3 regions of the Subtercola frigoramans genome follow, and region 3 is predicted to be linked to each of the others. Evidence: predicted binding sites of a transcription regulator. Region 3 holds the regulator's gene; each other region holds the start of a gene.

Evidence for each region. The regulator HrcA, encoded in region 3, represses chaperone genes, less so after heat shock. The targets are predictions, from matches to a motif close to TTNGCACTCGNNNNNNNCGAGTGCNAA.
Region 1: a site for HrcA is predicted at 2,219-2,245, ahead of groL (chaperonin GroEL). Genes of this name have one in related genera too.
Region 2: a site for HrcA is predicted at 4,476-4,502, ahead of JOE66_RS01765 (Hsp20/alpha crystallin family protein). Genes of this name have one in related genera too.

Annotation. Positions count from the first base shown of each region.
Region 1 covers NZ_JAFBBU010000001.1:1,149,029-1,156,086, reverse strand. The annotation lists gene JOE66_RS05595 (hypothetical protein) at 1-7, opposite strand, end outside; gene groL (chaperonin GroEL) at 553-2,172, opposite strand; gene JOE66_RS05585 (cold-shock protein) at 2,354-2,557, opposite strand; gene JOE66_RS05580 (LytR C-terminal domain-containing protein) at 2,718-3,266, opposite strand; gene JOE66_RS05575 (DUF3263 domain-containing protein) at 3,288-3,545, opposite strand; gene JOE66_RS05570 (GNAT family N-acetyltransferase) at 3,661-4,128, opposite strand; gene msrB (peptide-methionine (R)-S-oxide reductase MsrB) at 4,175-4,579, shown strand; gene JOE66_RS05560 (nitroreductase family protein) at 4,671-5,252, shown strand; gene JOE66_RS05555 (GNAT family N-acetyltransferase) at 5,249-5,773, shown strand; gene JOE66_RS05550 (hypothetical protein) at 5,798-6,124, opposite strand; gene JOE66_RS05545 (DUF2750 domain-containing protein) at 6,183-6,683, opposite strand; gene JOE66_RS05540 (antibiotic biosynthesis monooxygenase family protein) at 6,814-7,058, opposite strand, start outside.
Region 2 covers NZ_JAFBBU010000001.1:361,989-369,046, reverse strand. The annotation lists gene JOE66_RS01800 (MarR family winged helix-turn-helix transcriptional regulator) at 1-299, shown strand, start outside; gene JOE66_RS01795 (OsmC family peroxiredoxin) at 391-831, shown strand; gene JOE66_RS01790 (EamA family transporter) at 1,013-2,011, opposite strand; gene JOE66_RS01785 (CGNR zinc finger domain-containing protein) at 2,083-2,628, shown strand; gene JOE66_RS01780 (hypothetical protein) at 2,670-3,065, opposite strand; gene JOE66_RS01775 (helix-turn-helix domain-containing protein) at 3,169-3,516, shown strand; gene JOE66_RS01770 (class II glutamine amidotransferase) at 3,529-4,389, opposite strand; gene JOE66_RS01765 (Hsp20/alpha crystallin family protein) at 4,559-4,990, shown strand; gene JOE66_RS01760 (NAD-dependent succinate-semialdehyde dehydrogenase) at 5,287-6,666, opposite strand; gene JOE66_RS01755 (TetR/AcrR family transcriptional regulator) at 6,883-7,058, shown strand, end outside.
Region 3 covers NZ_JAFBBU010000001.1:2,408,280-2,415,337, reverse strand. The annotation lists gene lepA (translation elongation factor 4) at 1-324, shown strand, start outside; gene JOE66_RS11295 (SIMPL domain-containing protein) at 346-1,011, shown strand; gene JOE66_RS11290 (DUF1990 domain-containing protein) at 1,128-1,793, shown strand; gene JOE66_RS11285 (coproporphyrinogen-III oxidase family protein) at 1,827-3,119, shown strand; gene JOE66_RS11280 (DUF4870 domain-containing protein) at 3,164-3,607, opposite strand; gene JOE66_RS11275 (DUF4870 domain-containing protein) at 3,705-4,139, opposite strand; gene hrcA (heat-inducible transcriptional repressor HrcA) at 4,380-5,402, shown strand; gene dnaJ (molecular chaperone DnaJ) at 5,505-6,620, shown strand; gene JOE66_RS11260 (16S rRNA (uracil(1498)-N(3))-methyltransferase) at 6,679-7,058, shown strand, end outside.

The DNA of each region.
Region 1 (7,058 bases), 1.3 Mb from region 3:
CGCTCATATGCGCTGAGCCATCTAGGCCGGTATGAAAAAATTGCAGTACCGACGAATCGTCAGCACGAAGAGATTGTCTGAACACGAGAAACTTCCTCCAGAAGAAATGTGAACGTTGGAGGCGCTTCCCAGTGCGACGATGGCCGCTAGTGTGCGGGCAGGTGTCCCAGGGGAAGCGCCGTGTGAGCTGCAGTCATAGCTGCTCGCTTCGCGATGTCTCTCTGTGCAATCATCGGGCTCACCTCCCCTTTCATTTCTGAATCTCTGTCAATCTGTACGGCAACTGCCGCGGTGCTCCAACCTACCCGCTCCCCCGCCCCCAGGCAAGCACCCCGCCACATTCCCCGATGCGGGGCGAGGTCGATTCGGATGCGGCGCAGAATGGAAGGCTGCAGAGCGAGGTCGAAAGGAAGCGGCGGCGTGTACGTCGCTTCCTTTGTCGCCCGGGGAAACAACGACGGAACCGCAAAGTTCTCCCAGCATGCGCCGCCGGGGCGGCGGCGCATAGAAAAGCGGGCCGGCCCGAAGGCCGACCCGCTTTTCGCAGCTAAATCAGAAGTCCATGCCACCGCTGGGGTCGCCGACCGGAGCGGGGTGACGCTCCGGCTTGTCAGCGACCACAACCTCTGTGGTCAGGAACAGACCGGCGATGGATGCAGCGTTCTGCAGGGCAGAGCGCGTCACCTTCACCGGGTCGTTGATTCCGGCAGCCAGCATGTCGACGTACTCGCCGGTTGCGGCGTTCAGGCCCCATCCGACGGGCAGGTTGCGTACCTTCTCGGCGACAACACCGGGCTCGAGGCCCGCGTTGACAGCGATCTGCTTGAGCGGGGCGTCGATCGCAACCTTCACGATGTTCGCGCCGGTCGCTTCGTCACCGGTCAGCGTGAGCTTCTCGAATGCGGTCTTGCCAGCCTGGATCAGGGCGACGCCACCACCGGCGACGATGCCCTCTTCGACGGCAGCCTTGGCGTTGCGCACTGCATCCTCGATGCGGTGTTTGCGCTCCTTGAGCTCGACCTCGGTCGCAGCTCCGGCCTTGATGACAGCAACGCCACCGGCGAGCTTCGCGAGACGCTCCTGGAGCTTCTCACGGTCGTAGTCGCTGTCGGTGTTCTCGATCTCGTTGCGGATCTGCTGCACGCGACCGGCGATGAGCTCGGCGTCGCCGGCACCTTCGACGATGGTGGTCTCATCTTTGGTGATGACGACCTTGCGTGCGCGGCCCAGGAGGTCGAGCGTGACGTTCTCGAGCTTCAGGCCGACCTCTTCTGAGATGACCTGTCCGCCGGTGAGGATGGCGATGTCCTGCAGCTGCGCCTTGCGACGGTCGCCGAAGCCGGGAGCCTTGACGGCAACCGACTTGAAGATGCCGCGGATCTTGTTGACGACGAGCGTGGCGAGTGCTTCGCCATCGACGTCTTCAGCGATGATGAGCAGCTGCTTGTTGGCCTGGATGACCTTGTCGACGATCGGCAGCAGGTCTTTGATCTGCGAGACCTTCGAGTTGACGATCAGGATGTAGGGGTCTTCGAAGACGGCTTCCTGGCGGTCGGGGTCGGTGACGAAGTACTGCGACAGGTAACCCTTGTCGAAGCGCATGCCCTCGGTCAGCTCGAGCTCGGTGCCGAACGTGTTCGACTCCTCGACGGTGACAACACCCTCTTTGCCGACCTTGTCGATCGCCTCAGCGATCAGTGCGCCGATCTCGGTGTCACCGGCAGAGATCGATGCGGTTGCCGCGATCTCTTCCTTGGTCTCGATCTCTTTGGCGTTCTTGACGAGCTCGGCGATGACGGCTGCAACAGCCTTCTCGATGCCCTTCTTCAGGCTGATCGGGTCTGCGCCGGCTGCGACGTTGCGCAGGCCTTCGCGAACCAGCGCCTGAGCGAGGACCGTGGCGGTCGTCGTTCCGTCGCCGGCAACGTCGTCAGTCTTCTTTGCGACCTCTTTGACCAGCTCGGCGCCGATCTTCTCGTAGGGGTCGTCAAGTTCGATCTCTTTGGCGATGGACACACCATCGTTCGTGATGGTGGGCGCACCCCACTTCTTCTCGAGGACGACGTTGCGACCGCGCGGGCCAAGCGTGACCTTGACGGCGTCAGCCAAAATGTTGAGTCCACGCTCGAGGCCGCGTCTGGCCTCTTCGTCGAAAGCAATAATCTTTGCCATGTGTGTTTCTCGTCCCTCCCGGGCGTCATGAAAGATTCATAAAGGTCTAGCACTCAGGTAGTGCGAGTGCTAAGACCAATACTGGCACTCGACAGGGCCGAGTGCAAGTGACACCCCAGAAGGACGACGGTTTCGATAGCGCTGTGCGCTACTCAACCAACGATCACGTGAGATTTCGAAGTCACGCCAGGCGTACCGACTCGGCCTGCGGACCCTTCGACCCCGTTCCCACTTCGAAGATCACCTGCTGGCCCTCTTCGAGAACCTTGTATCCCCCCATGTCGATCGCGGAGTAGTGAACGAACACATCCTGTCCGCCCCCTTCCACCGTGATAAAGCCGTAGCCTTTTTCAGCGTTGAACCACTTGACGGTTCCGTTCGCCATTGTTACTCCCAGTTGCTGTGTTGCTCACCATCATTTCGGGCGAAATGATCCGTTTCACAAGTAAAACGGTGCATTCGGCGAAATCGCGATCACGTGACGACAATTCAACAAGAATTAAACACGCACGAAATACGGCACCCCCGCAGAAGGGGTATCCGGGCTATTCGGTGTAGTCGGCGCCGAGAACAGCAGTGAGATCCGCGCCGGCAAACTGGTCGGACTGCGCCACAGCTATTCCACCAAGTGTTGCAGCCAGGCCCTTGGCCGCGCCCTCGTTCTCTGCCTTCGCGTAATAGACCGTCGACGTGGCCACATCGGAGGCGCTCGCGTTCGCCTCGGCTCCCACCGACCATCCATCGGCCGTCGCCCGCGTGCCGGCTCGCGTCGCGAGCCCTTCGACCCCTGCACCGTTCAGGATGGTCACCGTGAGCTTCGGGTCTATAGTGGGCGTCGCGGTGGGGGTGGGCACAGGCGTGTCGGCGGCGACAGTCGAGGAGCCGCCCGCACTGGTGCCACCGCTGGTGAACTGGATCCCGTTGTTCACAACGAACAGGCCGACGACCCCGAGGCCGACGAGCAGCCCGGTTGCCAGGGCGGCCCAGGCGAACGTCACCCATCCACGGCCCTTGGGCCGGGGTCCGCGGTGCACACCCCTGCGGATGCCGTCTGCAGGAATTCGGTCGAACGAATCGCGTGGTTCTGAAGCCATGGAAGGGTGGGGCTGCCGTTCTTATTCGCCAGGCGAGAGCAGGCGAGCCGACCGGGCTGCCATTCGGGTGTCTCTCACGCGCTGGAGTCGTTTGATGAGCATGGGATCAAAGGTCAGGGCTGCCGAAGAATCTGTGAGCGCCGCGACAATCTGGTAATAGCGGGTCGGTGAGAGACCGAATTCATCGCGAACGGCCTGCTCCTTCGCGCCGGAGTGCTGCCACCAGACTCGCTCGAATTCGAGAATCCGGCGGTCACGGTCACTGAGGATCGAATCCATAACCGCGCGCCACCTCTCTCGACTCGACTGGCTTGCGACTGCCTGCGATGGCTCATTCTAGAGCGCGGCCGCTTGGCATCCGGTGTGTACACGCCCAGCGAACGACCCGGCGGCCTCAGGAACCGGAGCGACCTGCCCGGTACATGGAGGTGTGCACGATTCCTGCTTCGTCGTAGTCTTCGCCGAATCGTTCGAAGCCGAAGCCTGCGTAGAGGGGCGCAATGTAACTCTGGGAGTGGAGCAACAGTGCCTCATGGCCGAACTGGCCGATCACATCGGTGAGCAGGCGCTGGGCGAGCCCCCGCCCGCGGAAGGCCGGCGCCACGACGACACGGCCGATGAGCCTCGTGGCGTCGAGGTACTCGGGAGTGGCGTCTTCGATCACCCGGAGGTAGGCGACGACCCTGTCGGCGTCGGCGATCCACACATGCTTGGTTGCGGGTTCCCTGTCCCGATCATCCAATTCTGATTCGTCGACCTTCTGTTCGACGTAGAAGACGTCGGTTCGAAGTCGCAGGATGGCGTACAACTCGTCGGTTGTGAGCTCGCTCCACGTCTTCTGGATGATGGAATGGTCAGGCACGCGCTCGAGTTTACTGTGATGATGGAAGGCGTTTGGAGAGGACACCATGACAGAGTACGAAGTTTCGAAGACGACCGATGAGTGGAAGAACGAGCTCAGTGCCGAGGAGTTCGCCGTGCTGCGGCAGGCGGCGACCGAGCGCCCGTGGACGGGTGAGTTGCTCGACGAGAAACGTGAAGGGGTCTACCGCTGCAAGGCGTGCGGGCAGGAGCTATTTCGAAGCGACACGAAGTTCGACTCGCACTGCGGATGGCCCAGCTTCTACGCACCGAAGGAATCCGACGCGGTCGAACTGATCGAAGACCGGAGCCTGGGAATGCTGCGCACAGAGGTTCGGTGCTCCAATTGCGGGTCACACCTCGGCCACCTCTTCGACGATGCCCCCCAGACGCCGACGGGAGACCGGTTCTGCATGAACTCGGTTTCGCTGTCGTTCGACGAGTCGGCCTGAGACCGGGCAGGATCCGCGGGTGTACGCAGGTGCACCGCGATCGAACGCAACAGCATTCAGCTACACGCCAAGTATGAAGAGGAGCGCGTCGATGTCGGCCTTCACCAGCATGAAGCAGCGACGCTCCTACTCGCGGGTCGGGGGGTCTGCCCCTGACCACGACGAGATATTACGCCTCGTCGAGGCAGCCGGGACCGTCGCCGACCACGGTTCGCTGCGGCCCTGGCGGTTCATCGAAATCCGTGGCGGTGCCCGGGCCCGTCTTGGCAGCGCTCTCGCCGAGGGTTCAGGGGCGTCCAGCGACCTCGAACGGGCCGGGTTCATCTCCAAGGCCGAGCGGGCGCCCCTGCTGATCGCCATTGTGGCGGCCCACAAGCAGAGCGAGAAGGTCACGACCTGGGAGCAGGATGCGGTGGCCGCCGGCGTCACGCACGCGCTTTCACTGCTGCTCGACGAAGCAGGGTGGGGTGTGATCTGGAGAACCGGCCCCTTCACCCGCACCGGGCCGGTGCGGCGCGTGCACGAGCTGCAGGCGAATGAAGAGCTGCTCGGCTGGCTCTATGTTGGTGAGAGACCCGTTGGTGAGAGACCCGTTGGTGAGAGACCCGTTGGTGAGAGGGGCGCTCGTCGAACCCTCATCGATGCGGCCGATCATGTGACGGTGCTCTCGTGACGCGCAGCGAGCAGAAGTCGAGTCCGAACGATCCCGGCACCGGTGCTCAAACGGGCCTGCATGTCGTCACGGCCACCCTCGCCGAGCTCGATGCGCTGGCAGTACTCTTCGACGCGTATCGGCAGTTCTACGGGCATCCTGCAAGCCTCGGAGCAGCACGCGACTACCTCGAGGCTCGAATTTGCGGTGACGAGTCCGTGGTGCTGCTCGCCGTGAATGGGGGCAGGCCGGTCGGCTTCAGCCAGCTCTACCCCTCGTTCTGCTCACTCGATCTCTCCCGCATCTTCGTGCTCTACGACCTCTTCGTCGACCCGTCAGCGCGTCGGCTCGGGGTTGCCCGTGCGCTCCTTGCCGCAGCAGAACGGCACGGCCGCGCGGCAGGCGCCAGCCGACTCGAGCTCTCCACTGCGTGGAGCAACACCGAGGCGCAGGCGCTCTACGAGGCCGATGGCTGGATGCCCGACTCGACGTACCGCCACTACGAACTCCCGCTCGTTCCGCCCGCCGTCTCGGAACGGTGACGTTCAGCTGGCCGCGCGCCGCGTTCAGCGACGTTCGTGCAGCCCGAGGGGATTCACCGGGTCGGGGCCGAGTGACCGGGACCGTTCGAGAAGCTCTGCGACGTGCGACGCCATGTACGCGCCGGCCCCCGTCAACGACCGCTCGGAGGCAACCCAGACACGAAGGCCCTGCTGGTCGCAGCCGTAGGTGTACACGCCGAAGAGTTCGTGATCGCCTTCGTGGTACCGACGGATCCAACCGATGCACCGGCCGTCGTGGGCCAGGAACCAGACGTCCGCGCTCCACGGTGTGGCGGCGTAGACAGAGTGGGGCTGTGTTGCGTCGATCGTCGTAGCGGCGGTGGCGTTCACAGCACGAGACTAAGCCGAGCCGCTGGCAAAACCCTGCAAGCCGGGCCGGTGTATGCCATCAGACAAGGGCCACGGCGTGCTGGGTCGCGAAATGCTTCACGGCTGCCGGATGGTAGTTGAGCCCGTTGGTGTGCGTGGTGAGCCAGTCCAGACCCACGACTGCCCCCTGGAATTCGAGTTTGACGAGCCACTTCGAGATCCAGTCCGCGAGCGAGACGTCGATGGCCGACAGGCTACGGCCGAGTAGGTCGCTCTCGCTCGCCTTCTCCGCGAGCGCCCGTGACGACCAGAACGGGACGGCCCTCTCGCCCCCGAGCGCCGAGACGAGAACTCCAGCGTCGTCGTGGAGCAACCAGACTGTTCCGGAGGATCTCACCCGCTCGGCGAACTGCGCACAGATCGGGTTGATCTGGTAGGCGGGGCGCACGACGTCTTGGGCGGGGAACCCAGCGGTACCAGGGTGCCCGCCGGTGTGCCCGCGAGGCACAAGTGTGAGGTGCCGCACCGGCAGACTGCTCTGTGCCGACCCATTCTTCTGGGCGACTCTCGAACCATCCATCACAGGACCCTTCCAAGACTCATCTTCTCACCAAGAAAACCGTCTCTGAATTGCTGGGCAGGAAATAGGGTCTTAAGTCCCGGTCCGGGAGGTGCTGGTGCTGGTGCTGGTGCTGGTGCTGGTGCTGGTGCTACTTGGTACCAGACCCGCCGGCAACAACATACGACCACAGTTCGCTGCTGACACCCACGTGGGCGGGTGCCGGCTGCCCCGTGCGCTCGGCCTCGCTGCGATGACCGTGTCCGAATGCGGGTGAACTCACCCAGGCCTGGAACGACTCCTCGTCGGACCACCGGGTGACGACGAGCCAGGTGTGGCGATCATCCACGGGCTTCAGGAGTTCGAAGCCCTCGAACCCCGCCTGGCCGTCAACGG
Region 2 (7,058 bases), 2.0 Mb from region 3:
AGACCGACCGCGTCAGCGTCGGCCAGCTGGGCGAGCGCCTGCACCTTGACTCCGGCACGCTCTCGCCGTTGGTTCGCCGGCTCGAGGCGGCCGGCCTGCTCACCCGTACGCGCATGCCCGAAGACGAACGCACCGTGCGGGTCTCCCTCACGGCTGCGGGCCTGGCTCTCCGCGCGAAGGCGGCGCACATTCCCGAACAGATCTGCGCCGCCACGGGCCTCGATCTGGCCGATCTGAAGGCCCTGCAGGTGCAGGTCGTGTCGGTCGCGGAACATGTGCGAAGCGCAGTCCACGACTGACAGACCCTGCAGTCAATACCGACCGATCGGCCCAGACTGGCACCTGAAGCTTCATCCGTCCACTGAAAACCGAACGAGAAAAGAGAGAATGATGCCCACACGTACCGCTCGCACCGCCTGGAACGGCAGCCTCGAAACAGGCGAAGGCCAGGTCGAGCTCAGCAGTTCGAAACTCGGCACCTACGACGTTTCGTTCCCGAAACGCGCCGCCGACGACGCCAATGGATTCACCAGTCCGGAGGAGCTGCTCGCTGCAGCCCACTCCGCGTGCTACGCCATGCAGTTCTCTGCCGTGCTGGGAGCGGCAGGCGGAACGATCGAAGCTCTCGACGTGAAGGCCGACGTCTCGCTCGGCCCCGACCCGGCCGGTGGATTCCGCCTGACCGGCATTCACCTCACCGTTCGTGGCGAGGTCTCCGGTATCGACAGCGCGACCTTCCTGGCCGCAGCGAATGACGCAAAGTCGGGCTGCCCTGTCAGCAAGGCCCTGACCGGCGTGGAGATCACGCTCGACGCCGCGCTCGAAGAGTAGAGCCACCGTCGCTGGTTGAGTGGCGGCAGATCGTGCCGCGTATCGAAACCCTGAACGCGTGGGGGTTTCGATACGCGCTGGGCGCTACTCAACCAGCGGTACCCCACCGACGACGCACGGCTTCGTCGGTGCTGGCGTCGCGGTGAGCATCCACCGGATGCTCACCCACCGCTCCAGCGCGCTACTCAACCAGCCTTGCCGACCCGGCTGGAACACCGGGAGCGGGCAGACCGACCGGTTCGAAGGGCTCGAGCGCAGCATCCACTTGCCCGGAGGCGGTCTTCTCCAGACGCACGAACACGATTCCGGCAACGATGAGCGCGCCCCCGATGAGCTGGGCGATCGAGAGCGTCTCGCCGAGCAGCAGCCATGCGAATACGGTGGCCGCGACGACTTCGAGCTGGCCCGCAAATGACGCGATGCGCGAGCCGAGGATCTCGCTGGCCGTGATGCTCGTGGCGTAGGCGATGGCCGTGCTGACGACCCCGACGAAGGCCAGCGGTACCCACCAGGGCGCGACACCACCGAAGAACCCCACCTCGCCGAACGTTGCCGTGAACGGCACCAGGCCAGTCGCACCGATGATGCCGAGGAGCACACCGCCGAGCAGAAGGCCGAACCCCGCCAGGGCGACGGGGGGAAGCCCATCGCTGGGCTGGGCGGCGACGACGTAGTAGATCGCGCACCCGACCATGGCGGCGAGCGCGAGAACCAGACCGATCGGGTCGAGAGCCGCGGCTCCCCCCGGCGAGACGACAAGCACGATGCCGACGAGAGCGAGCACTGAGCCCACCAGCACGACTGCCTTCGGCAGGGCTCGCGACCGCACGCACACGAAGACGACGAGCAGCAGCGGCGACAGGTACTCGATGAGCACCGCGGTGCCCACAGGAATACGCTGGATCGCCGCGAAGTAGGCCAACTGTGTACCCGCGACCCCGATGAGGGCCATCAGCGTGATGCGCCACCGGGCCCGCCAGAGCGCAGCCCATGAGCCACGCAGCGAGGCGATGGCGAAGGGTGCGAGAACGATTCCGCCGACAAGAGCCCGAACGGTGACCGCCGCCGCCGGACTCCAGCCCGCCTCGAGCACTGGCTTGATGAACACGCCGGAGGTGCCGAAAGTGAGCGCGGCGACGACAGCGATCGCAAGGCCGACGGTCATCGATGGGCGTTTCATGGGTCTCCTGGGCCGGGTGCTGGACAACCCGTCAGGATTGACGTTAGTCTGGCCGCGAGTAAGGAGTCAATTTGCATTTTGCCCCTGACACGGAAGACACCCTGGAGTTCACCGTCGCCCTCGCCAACACGGTTGCCGGGGCGACACGAAGCGGCAGCGACGAGCTCAGCAGGCCCGCTCAATTGACGGCGCTGCTGACCGCCCACCGCTACTCCGGTCGCTTCGACCGCGACGAGAACGAGCTCGTCGCCGTGCGTCACGCCAGAGCCAGGCTCAGGGGCATCTGGATGCTCGACCGAGACACTGCGGTGAACGAAGTCAATGCGATGCTCGCCGAATCCCGCGCGATGCCGTTCCTCGTGCGGCACGACGACTTCGACTGGCACCTGCACGCAACCAGCCCCGAGGCGCCACTCGAGGAACGCATCATGGCCGAGGTCGCCCTCGCCCTGGTCGATGTCATCCGCACAGACGAATACGAACGACTCCGCGCGTGCGCAGCCGACGACTGCGAGGGCCTGTTGGCAGACCTGTCGCGTAACGGCTCGAAGCGGTTCTGCAGTGTGCGGTGCGGCAACCGTATGAACATGATCGCCTTCCGCGAGCGCCGCGGCTGAGCATCAGGGTCACTGGGCAGCAGGGTCACTGGGCAGCAGGACTACTGCATGCCCCCGTAGGCCGGCGGCGCGAAGATCGCCCACAGCAGGGCGACATACGTCAGCACGAAGATCGTCGGCGTCACGAACTTGACGACGTTCGTGTACCCCGCCGATGCCACGATGCGCCGACTCACCGCACTCGAGCCACGCAGCGCGATCAGGTCATTGGCTATCGCCTGCGCTTCAGAGGCGGCAGAGAACTGGGCGAGAGCGCCGAGAATCCCCGTCGAGAGCAGAATGAGTGCCGCCGCAAGCCTGATCGGCGTCGGCTGGTGACCGAGCCCGGCCATCACGAGCCCCACGCTTGCCGTCAGCAGAACGATCGGCCCGAGCTGCGACAGGATGATGTGGAGCCTCGTCGTCGCCCACATCTGGTGAAGTTCGTGTTCGGTCATGCGCCAACCTCTTTCGTCAGTACCTGATGCGACCCTATTCCACCGGGGAGGCTGAGGCACCGCGTAGTCTGGGGCTTGACGGTCGCGAAACGAAGGGATGCCCGTGAAGAACGAACTCCAGCGCCATTTCGTCGCCGCGGCCGAACAACTGCACTTCGCCCACGCCGCGCGCTCAGAGGGCGTCTCGCGCGCGACCCTCGTCGCCTCGATCAAGGAGCTCGAGGCCGAACTCGGCTACCCGCTCTTCGACTACACCGCACCGACCACCACGCTCACGGCAGCGGGCAAGGCCCTCCTCGAGAAGGCTCAGGTCGAGCGGGCCAAGTCGGCAGCCAACGCCGCCGCGACCGTCGCGCCGCCCGGCGGCAAGGCGAAGGCGTCGAAGGGCAAAGGCCGAACGCCCGCCGTCAAGGGCGCGCCCCGGGTGGGCAAACGCCGCCAGTCGCGCTGACGGTGCGACGGGTCAGACGGCCGAAGCCATGAAGGGCTCGTGTCGGTACCCCGCATCATCGAGCACGACCACCGTCGACTCCGGCACCTCCAGGAACACGCCCGGCAGGTCGACCAGGGGTTCAGAGACGACCACCTGCGCGCTGACGCCGAAGTTCCGCAGATTCTCGGCGTCAGGGTACATCTCGCGGATGCTCGGAACGTCAGCAGAATGGAAGAGGGAGCGCGAGCGGCCCTCCGACGAGTAGCGGAACGCCCAGAGTGTCGACCCGTCAGAGACGGCGATCGTGCCCTGCATGGCGAACCTCACCCCGTGGTCGTGACCGACTGATTCGACCAGTTGCACCGCCTTCGTCATCGCACCGACAGGGTCGTCGTGCAGACCGAACGTCAGCGCGAGATGGAAGAGCACTTCGGAGTCGGTGGTGCCGTGCACGTGCGGGTACAGCGAGGGGTCGATTGCGAACGTGAGATCGCGTTTCGTCTCAGAGAACCCGGCGAGCGCACCGTTGTGCATGAACAGCCAGTTCTCGTAGCGGAACGGATGGCAGTTGGTCTGCTGGATGGGCGGCCCTGCCGCCGCGCGAACGTGGCTGAAGAAGAGGGGGCTCTCGACGGCACGGGTCAGCTCGCGCAGGTTCTCGTCGTGCCAGGCCGGCTCGATGCTGTGGAACACGGCCGGAATACTGCCAGCGACGGCACCTGTGGGGTACCAGCCGAACCCGAATCCGTCTCCGTTCACGGTCTCGGCGCCGAGCGGTGAATTCAGCGACTGGGCGACAAGGGAGTGCTGGGCATCCAGAATCAAGCGTGAAGGGTGAAGGGGTTCTCCCCGGTAGGCAAGCCAGCGGCACATCTCTGCAACTCCCTTCATCCGGACGACAGCACTGTCGGCCTCTCGCGGGCAGCAGCCCTCGATGGCTGCACACGTTACTCCGACAGGGTGGGAAGCGAAATGACTTGGCACTCTCACTAAGGGAGTGCTAAAATCTTTGCCACGTTGAGTCACAGGGACTCATGTTTACGAAAGGGGAATCCTCATCATGGCAATGTCTTTTGATCCTTTCAGCGAGCTCGACCGGCTGACCGGCAACCTGCTGCAGTTCCGCCCCGGCCCCCGGTTCATGCCTGTGGATCTCTATCGCGACGGCGACCAGTACCTGCTCAATGCCGACCTCCCCGGCGTCGACCCCGGATCGGTCGATGTCGACGTCGACGGGCAGCTCCTGACGATTCGCGCCCAGCGGACCGCCGCCGCCCACGAGGGGGTGAAGTGGCTGGCCCAGGAGAGGCCGAACGGAACCTATCTCCGGCAGTTCAGCCTCGGTGAAGGAATCGACTCGTCGCAGATCTCAGCCAGCTACGACAACGGCGTACTCTCGGTGACCATTCCGGTCAGCGAGAAGGCCAAGCCGCGAAAGATCGAAGTGAACACTGCGTCGAAAGCCGACAGCCAGAAGACGATCACCGTCTGATCGCCGCCCCGAGGCACGGCGGGGAAGGGGGCGGGGAACTTACGGCACCACACTCGTGGCGCACGACCCCGCCCCTCCCCTGCCGCAGGCGGAGGGTGCCACTGTTCCTTCAGCAGACACGGTGCTAATGAGGAGGTGACTACCGTTGACGGTTCGTACCACAATGATGGATGAACCACTGGGAGAGCGGTTCATCCAGCTGATCCTGAGCGAGAACGACCTCGTCAAGCTCGAGTTCGACTCGATCGTTCACGCGGCCTGATTCATCCGCCCGACTCATCCGCCTGACGCACGAGTCACGCCACTCTGATGAGCTTCTTGTTCACGAATTCCTCGAGCGCAAAACGACCCATCTCGCGGCCCGTGCCCGAGCGCTTCACGCCACCGAAAGGCAGTTCTGCGGCGTCGCCCAGCACCAGGTTGACCCACACCATGCCAGCGTCGATGGCATCGGCCACCCGCAGGGCCTGCACGTGGTCGGTGGTGTAGACGTAGGAGCCCAGGCCGAAGGTCGTGTCGTTCGCGAGCGCTACGGCCTCGTCTTCATTCGACACCCGGTAGAGCGCCGAAACCGGCCCGAAGAACTCTTCGCGGTAGGCCGCCATCTGCGGGGTGACATCAGCGAGCACCGCCGGTGGGAAGAAGTTGCCCGTCGCGGTGCCGCTGGCCAGAACCGTGGCACCCTCGGCGACGGCCCGGTCGAGCTGGGCCTGAAGGCGCTCGGTGGCCGCAGCAGATGAGAGCGGGCCGAGCAGCGTGCCCTCGACGAACGGGTCAGCGGGCTGGGCTGCAGTGAATGCCGCCGTGAACTTCGAAGCGAACTCCTCGTAGAGATCGTCGATGACGATGAACCGCTTGGCCGCGTTGCACGACTGCCCGTTGTTGTCGAGCCTGGCGTTCACCGCATCGGTGACCGCCGCATCCAGATCGTCGGTCGACAGCAGGATGAACGGGTCTGATCCGCCCAGCTCGAGCACGACCTTCTTGAGGTGTTTGCCCGCGAGCTCGGCAACGGCCGAGCCGGCACGCTCCGAGCCGGTGACCGAGACGCCGTGAACGCGGGGGTCGGCGATCACCACGGCAGACTGCTCATTGGTTGCGAAGATGTTGACGTAGACACCGGCGGGGGCGCCGACGCTGGCGGCGGCCTCGGCGAAGATGTTCGCGATCGCCTCGGCCGATTCGGGGCACTGCGGCGCGTGCTTCAGCAGGATCGTGTTGCCCACGATCACGTTCGGGCCCGCGAACCTCGCAACCTGGTAGTACGGGAAGTTCCACGGCATGATGCCCAGCAGCACACCCAGGCCAGAGCGGCGGATGATCGCCGAACCGGTGCCGTCGGCGAGCGCGATCGGCTCATCGGCGAGGTACTCTGCCCCGTTGTCGACGTAGTACTGGTAGATCGCTGCGGCGAAGTCGACTTCGCCCAGCGCCTGGTCGAGCGGCTTGCCCATCTCACGGACGGCACTGGCAGCGAGTTCTTCGCGCCGTTCGAGGTGCAGATCGGCCACCTTCTGAATGAGCGCGATGCGGGTGCCGAGGGGAACCTTTCGCGACCACGACTGGTACGCAGCGTCGGCTTCGCCGATCGCCTCGACCAGCGCCTCGTCGGTGATGGTGGGGTACTCGCGCAGGGTCTCCCCTGTCGAAGGATCTACAACGGCATAGTGGCTCATGAGTCAACGATCTTTCTTCGAAGCGGTCGAAATGGCTGCGTCGCCCATCGTATTGGCCGCAGGGCACCGCTGCCCAGAGCCACAGCCCACCGTTGTGAAACTTCACACTGAGCCGATCGGGAAGCACCGGCTGGCTACTGGCTCTTCGGCTCATACCCGCCGGTGACCGCGGGCGCGTCAGGTCTCGTCGCCGAGACTGCCGTGTAAGTTGCAGCTATGAAGCCCGAACGACAGCGACTGCTGGATCTGGTCATCGATCTCATCCTGCGGGTCGGTGTTCTCGACCTCAGCATGAGTGCGATCTCGCGCGAGATCGGCTCAAACAACCGCATGCTGCTCTACTACTTCGGCTCCCGCGAGAAGCTGCTCGACGAGGCCTGCGTGCGGGCATT
Region 3 (7,058 bases):
AGCGCCATCGTGCACAAAGACAAGGCCTATGCCTATGGTCTGCTGATGACCGAGCGGCTGAAGAAGCTGATCCCGCGCCAGCAGTTCGAGGTGCCGATCCAGGCCGCCATCGGCGCGAGGATCATCGCCCGCGAGTCGATCAGCGCCATTCGCAAGGACGTTCTCGCAAAGTGCTACGGCGGTGACATCTCCCGTAAGCGCAAACTGCTCGAGAAGCAGAAAGAGGGCAAGAAACGCATGAAGATGGTGGGGCGTGTCGAGGTTCCGCAGGAAGCGTTCATCGCCGCCCTGAGCGGCGACACCGAGACCAAGAAAGAAAAATAGCGGTCGGGTAGGGTGCTGCGTATGGCCGAAACCATCATCACGGTCGAGGGGCACTTCGACTACCATCACCCGGCCGAACGCGGAACAGTGTTGCTTGCTGCCGGATTCCAAGGCCCCGAACGAGCGTCGGTCGTGTCTCGTACGGCCCAGTTGCACGGCGCGCTCACGCAGCAGGCACAACAGTTGGTGGCAGGCAACACCGTTACGTGGTGGTCGGCCGACCGGATGCGCGTGTGGAGTGAGCGCCCCTGGAACAATGCGGGTGCACAGCTTCCACTCGTGCACCACGCGAGCGTCGGGCTGGAGGTGAAGTTCTCTGACCTTTCTGCGCTGGCAGTCTGGGTTGAGAAGGTCGCGACGCTCGACGGGGTGACGGTGACGGGCATCCACTGGGCGCTCACCGAGGTCACAAAATCCCGCATCACAGCCGAGTCGCAGGAGCGCGCCGTAAACGACGCGGTCAGTCGTGCGACGGCCTACGCCCAGAGTCTCGGCCTTTCCACCGTGGTGCCGCTGGCGCTTGCTGACCCCGGCATGCTCGGCGACGATTCCCGGCCGTTCTCGCCGGCAGGTGCTGCCCCCATGGTGCGCGCGATGGCTGCTTCTGCTCAGGAGGGCGGCCTGGATCTGAAGCCCGAAGACATCACCGTCGAATCCCGCGTGCACGCCCGCTTCGCGGCATCCTGAGTTCTCCCACTGACGTTCAAGGGTTGGAGCGAGTGGCAGCCCCGATCGTCTCGATCAATGCGCGTTCAGGTTGAGGCACGAGCAAACCTCTCCTGCGAACAGCGATAATGGATCACGTGGCAGAGACAGAACGACGAACCAGGTCGACGCACAACGGGCAGGCGCTGAGCTACGCGGCGATCGGCGCGAGCCAGGCCGACGACTTGATGTACTACCCGCCGAAGGGTTTCAGGCCGTTCGAATCGCGCGCACGCCTCGGCTCGGGTGACGACCGGTTCGAGTCGGCCTCCGAGGCCGTGTTGACCTGGGGCATACAGCGAGGCAGCGGTATGCAGATCGAGAATATCGAGCTGCCCCCGGCGAGCGACACCGACTATGCCGGGCTCACCTACGACGCGGCGGGAATGCCCGTAGCCCCTCGCGGCCTCGACGAAGACCAGACCTACACCGAAGACGGCACACCACACGTTGCCCCCGGTGTTTCGGCCGAACTGGTCGTCCATGTCTTCGGGGTGCGATTCGTCGCACCGGTGCGGGTGGTCTCGGTGACGAGCGACACACACCGGGTGGGCTTCGCGTACGGCACACTTCCCGGCCACCCCGCGATGGGTGAAGAGAGTTTCATGGTCGAACACCACGACGACGACTCGGTGTGGGTGGTCATCCGTGGCTTCTCGAAACCGAGTTCGTGGTTCTTCCGGCTGGGTTCGCCGCTGCTCCGGTGGCAGCAGCGCAAGGCGACCAAAGAATACCTGCGCGCGTTGTTGCCTGCCCGCGCGTGACCGTACTCAGCGATCAAGGCACGGAGGCGGCACATGGGTAGCGCGCTGCCGCTCGGCGACCCCGCTCCGCCGGATGGCCTGCTGCCGGAGTCGGCCGCCGAACGTGCCGACGGGCATCCATTCGGCGTCTACCTGCACGTGCCGTTCTGCCGGGTCCGCTGCGGGTACTGCGACTTCAACACGTACACTTCAAGCGAATTGCGCGGCGCCAAGCAGGTTGACTACGCTGGCCAGGCCGTTCTCGAGGTCGCCCTCGCCGACCGGGTTCTGACCGAGTCGGGTGTGAAGCGGCGATCTGTCTCGACCGTGTTCTTCGGTGGCGGCACACCGACCCTCTTGCCCAGCCACCAGGTCATCGACATGCTCGACGCCGTGCGCTCGACCTGGGGCCTCGAGCCCGGCGCCGAGGTCACGACCGAAGCCAACCCCGATTCAGTGGATGCCCGATACCTGAACGAACTCGCCGAAGCCGGGTTCACACGGGTCAGCTTCGGCATGCAGTCTGCCGTACCGCACGTGCTCCGAACACTCGACCGCACGCACACGCCCGAACGGGTTCCCCAGGTCGTTCAGTGGGCACGGGCCGCCGGCCTGCAGGTCAGCGTCGATCTCATCTACGGAACCCCGGGGGAGAGCCTCGACGACTGGGAGATATCGCTCGACGCCGCGCTGCAGCTCGAACCCGACCATCTCTCGGCCTACGCCCTGATCGTAGAGCAGGGCACCAAGCTCGCGAGACAGATCCGCTCTGGCGTGTACCCCGAGCCTGACGACGACCTCGAAGCCGACATGTACGAGCTTCTGGATGCCCGGCTCCGCTCGCACGGTTACGAGTGGTACGAGGTGAGCAACTGGGCGCGCGGATCGGGTCGCGGGCCACGAGCCGGCGCGGCCCCCGTCACGTCCAGCCACACCGTGCTCGACTCGGAGTACGAGTCTCACAGGTCACGCCACAACCTCGCCTATTGGCAGGGTCACGACTGGTGGGGCATCGGCCCGGGTGCCCACAGCCATGTCGGCGGCACGAGGTGGTGGAACGTCAAGCACCCGGCGGCCTACGCCGAGCGGATGCTCTCTGGACTGTCGCCGGCGGCTGGCCGGGAGACGCCCGACGCCGAAGCACGCGAGTTGGAGCGGATTCTGCTGCAGGCGCGAATCCGCCACGGGCTCCACATCTCCTCGCTCGGCGAGGTAGCGCGGCGCGAAGTGGCTGGACTCATCGCAGACGAGTTGATCGTTCCGAAGTCGGCGTTCGAGGGCACCATCGAGTTGACAGTGCGCGGTCGCCTGCTGGCAGACGCTGTGGTCAGGCGACTCACCGCCTGACCTGCTCGGTCTGTGGCGAGGTTCGACACTCTACCCGAGGGTGATCAGTGAACGAACGGGATCGCGCTCCAGGCTGGGTAGGTGTACAACTCGCCCCTGTTGGCCGCGATCGCTGCCATGATGCTGAAGACGATGACGAGCACGGCGCCGCCGAGAGCCGCGACCAGGCCGATGATCAGGATCGGGATGCCGATGAGCACGATCAGCAGGAATGAGCCGATCATCGTCACGATGGCCGCCGCCACCTGCAGGAGGATCATCGTGATCTGGAAGTTCAGCGCTGTACGGGTGTGATCCCGAACGAACAGCCCCCGGTCTTTGAGCACCAGAAAACCGATGAGCGACGGGAGCACACCGAATACGATCCCGCCGACGTGGATGAGCGTCGCCCAGAGTCGCTGGTCGCTCGGGTTCAGCGGCAGCGCAGGTGCGTACTGCTGCGGGGCGAGCGGCACGGGCGGCTCGGAGGCGGGAGGCGGGTACGTCACCCCTGCAGCTTAAACGACGGAGCGCCCCCCGCGATAGAGCCCAATGGGAGGGGCGCTCGGATGTCGGATGAATGCCGGCAGTGGGGGAGTTCTCCCGCTACTTGATCCAGCGGTAGTTCAGCGGGTAGCGGTAGGTGCCTCCGCCGTTGACCTTGACCCCACCGATGATCGCAAAGATCAGGTTCACGATGAGTACGGCGAACACGAGCAAGCCGAACAGCAGGCCGATAAAGGGAATGATTTGCAGGATGTTCAGCACGACCACAGCCCCGGTCACGTTGATGGTCCAGTTGAGCGCTTCCTTGCTCTCCTGGTTGACCAGCGGGCCGCGGTCCTTGAAGACGAGGTAGATGACCAGGGCAGGAATCAACAGGATGATGTTGCCGAAGTGAGCGAGCGACGCCCACAGTTTGTCGTCTGATTGCGACAAGGGTGCGGCGGGTGCGGCCGCGTAGCCCTGTGCGGGTGGCGGAGGCGGGACGGGCTGACCCGAAGTGGGGTCATACGGCGGGGTTGCGTTGGGATCAGACATTTTCGTGTGCGCCTTTCAGACGAATGTGGAAAAAAGCGATCTGCTTCTCTGTCACAGTGAGCGTGAATCGATCCCCTTCACCCAGTGGGGCGCGCCGAACACGTTCAAGCACAAGATACTGCGAGGTGCCCACGCGAGGCAATGATCTTTACTCAGCGTGTCGTAATCTGCGCGCGATATATAATTGGCACTCTGATCATCGGAGTGCTAAACACGAGTTCGAGGAAGGCGGCATCGTTCATGGTTTCTGAACGCAGCCTCGAAGTTCTGCGTGTCATCGTCCACGACTATGTCGCGTCGCGGGAGCCTGTGGGGTCGAAGTCGATCGTCGACCGCCATTCCTTCGGCGTGTCGGCAGCAACAATCCGCAACGATATGGCCCTTCTCGAAGAAGAAGAGTTGATCGTTGCTCCACACACCTCGTCCGGTCGCATTCCCACTGACAAGGGCTACCGCCTCTTCGTCGATCATCTCGCCGACCTGAAGCCGCTCTCTGGTGCGCAACGGCAGGCGATCGAGACCTTCCTCGGCTCCTCCGTCGACCTCGACGACGTCCTGGCGCGCACGGTTCGATTGCTCTCGCAGCTCACGCAGCAGGTGGCCATGGTGCAGTACCCGTCGCTCTCGCAGGCACGCGTCAGGCACGTCGAACTCGTGGCTCTTGCTCCTACGCGGCTGCTGTCGGTCGTCATCACCGACACCGGCCATGTCGAACAACGCATCGTCGAGGTTCCCCCCGACACCGATGAGGCGTTCCTGGCAGACGTGCGTGCCCGGGTGAACTCAGCGATCGCGGGGCTCGGCCTCGACGAAGCCGCGGGTGCACTCGCGATCTTCCCGGCGCAGTTCGCACCCGGAAGGGCATCTGCCGTGGCGATGATCACGACGGTTCTCGCCGAGCAGGTGGCTGCAAACCGTCAGGAGAAGCTTCTCATTGCCGGTGCGGCCAACCTGGTTCGAACCGAAGGCGACTTCGCTGGGAGCGTACTCCCCGTGCTCGAAGCCGTGGAGGAGCAGGTGGTGCTGTTGCGGCTGTTCAGCGAGATGCAGGCAGACCAGTTCGGAATGTCGGTGAGCATCGGCAGGGAGAACGCCTCCTTCGGCCTGGCGGAGACCTCGGTGCTTGCCAGCGGGTACAGTTCCGCGGGCGGTGCGGTGGCACGGCTCGGGGTCCTCGGCCCGACGAGAATGGACTACTCCACCAACATCGCAGCCGTGCGTGCTGTCGCACGGTACCTCTCCAAGAGCCTCGGAGAGGCGTGATCCAGCCCTCCCAGGCGCCTCTGATGCGTGCGCGCAGCGTCAGAACCACCCGATTCCCACAGCCCACACCACATTCCGCAACAAACAAAGGAGAAGCCCTTCGTGGCTGACCACTACGACGTTCTCGGAGTCGAGCGAACCGCGACGACAGACGAGATCAAGAAGGCCTACCGACGTCTGGCCCGAGAGCTCCACCCCGACGTGAATTCGAGCCCCGACGCCGAAGAACGGTTCAAGTCCGTCACTCACGCCTACGACGTTCTCAGCGACCCCGGGCAGCGACAGTCCTATGATCGAGGGCCTCAGGCCGGCTTCGGCGGGGGTGGGGGCGGCGCCCAGGGCTTCGGTGGCTTCGGCGACATCTTCGAGACCTTCTTCGGTGGCCAGCAGGGCCAGAGCAGGGGCCCCCGGTCCCGTGCCGAACGGGGTCAGGATGCCCTGCTCCGCGTTGAGGTCGACCTCGGTGAGGTCATCTTCGGCACCCATCGTGACCTCGAGGTCGACACCGCCATTCTCTGCGAGACCTGCAACGGCACCTGCGCCCAGCCAGGCACGCATGAAGTCACCTGCGACATCTGCCATGGCACCGGCCAGATCTCGCGCACGGTGCGTTCGCTGCTCGGCAACGTCATGACGAGCTCACCCTGTGGCACCTGCCGCGGCTACGGAACGATCATCCCGAACCCGTGTGTCACCTGCCAGGGCCAGGGCCGCGTGCGCTCGCGACGTGTCATCCCCGTCGACATTCCTGCGGGAGTCGACACCGGTCTTCGCCTCCAGATGCCGTCGCAGGGTGAAGTCGGCCCGGCCGGCGGCCCGCAGGGCGACCTCTACCTCGAAGTGAAGGTGCGTCACCACGATGTCTTCAGTCGCAACGGCGACGACCTGCTCTGCACTCTCGAGGTGCAGATGTGGGACGCGGTGCTCGGCACGAACACCGTGGTCAAGGCGCTCGACGGCGACGTCGAGATCGAACTGAGGGCGGGCATCCAGAGCTCTGAGGTGGTCACGGTGAAGTCGCGTGGGGTGACCAAGCTGCGCGGTGGAGGTCGCGGTGACCTGAAGATCGGCATCCAGGTCGTCACGCCGACCAAGCTCGACCACAAACAGAAAGACCTGGTCAAGCAGCTTGCTGCGGCTCACAAGTACCCGTCGCCGACGCTCGGGCAGTTCCAGCAGGGCCTGTTCTCGAAGCTCCGCGACAGGTTCATGAACTGAGCAGGCGAAAGCGGAGGCTCCTGCGGCGAGTATCGCAGGCGCGGATAGGATTCTGCAGGTGAGTTCTCTCTTTCTGCGCGATGACCTTGCTGCTGTGCCACACGACGTCGGCGATGTGGTTGCGCTCCACGGTGATGAGGCGAAGCACGCTGTCACCGTGAACCGGCTGCGCGTCGGCCAGCACACCTCCATCGGCGACGGCCGCGGCCTGGTCGTGCATGGGCCGGTCGTCGGAGCTTCTGGGTCCGAGCTCACGATCGCGGTCACCGAGGTCACAGAAGAACGGATGCCCGGACCCTCGGTCTGGCTGGTGCAGGCCTTGGCGAAGGGCGACCGCGATGAGCTCGCCATCCAGGCCGCGACAGAACTCGGCGTCGCCGGGGTCGTGCCGTGGAGCGCCGACCGCTCGGTGTCGCGTTGGGCCGGTGCCAAAGTGGC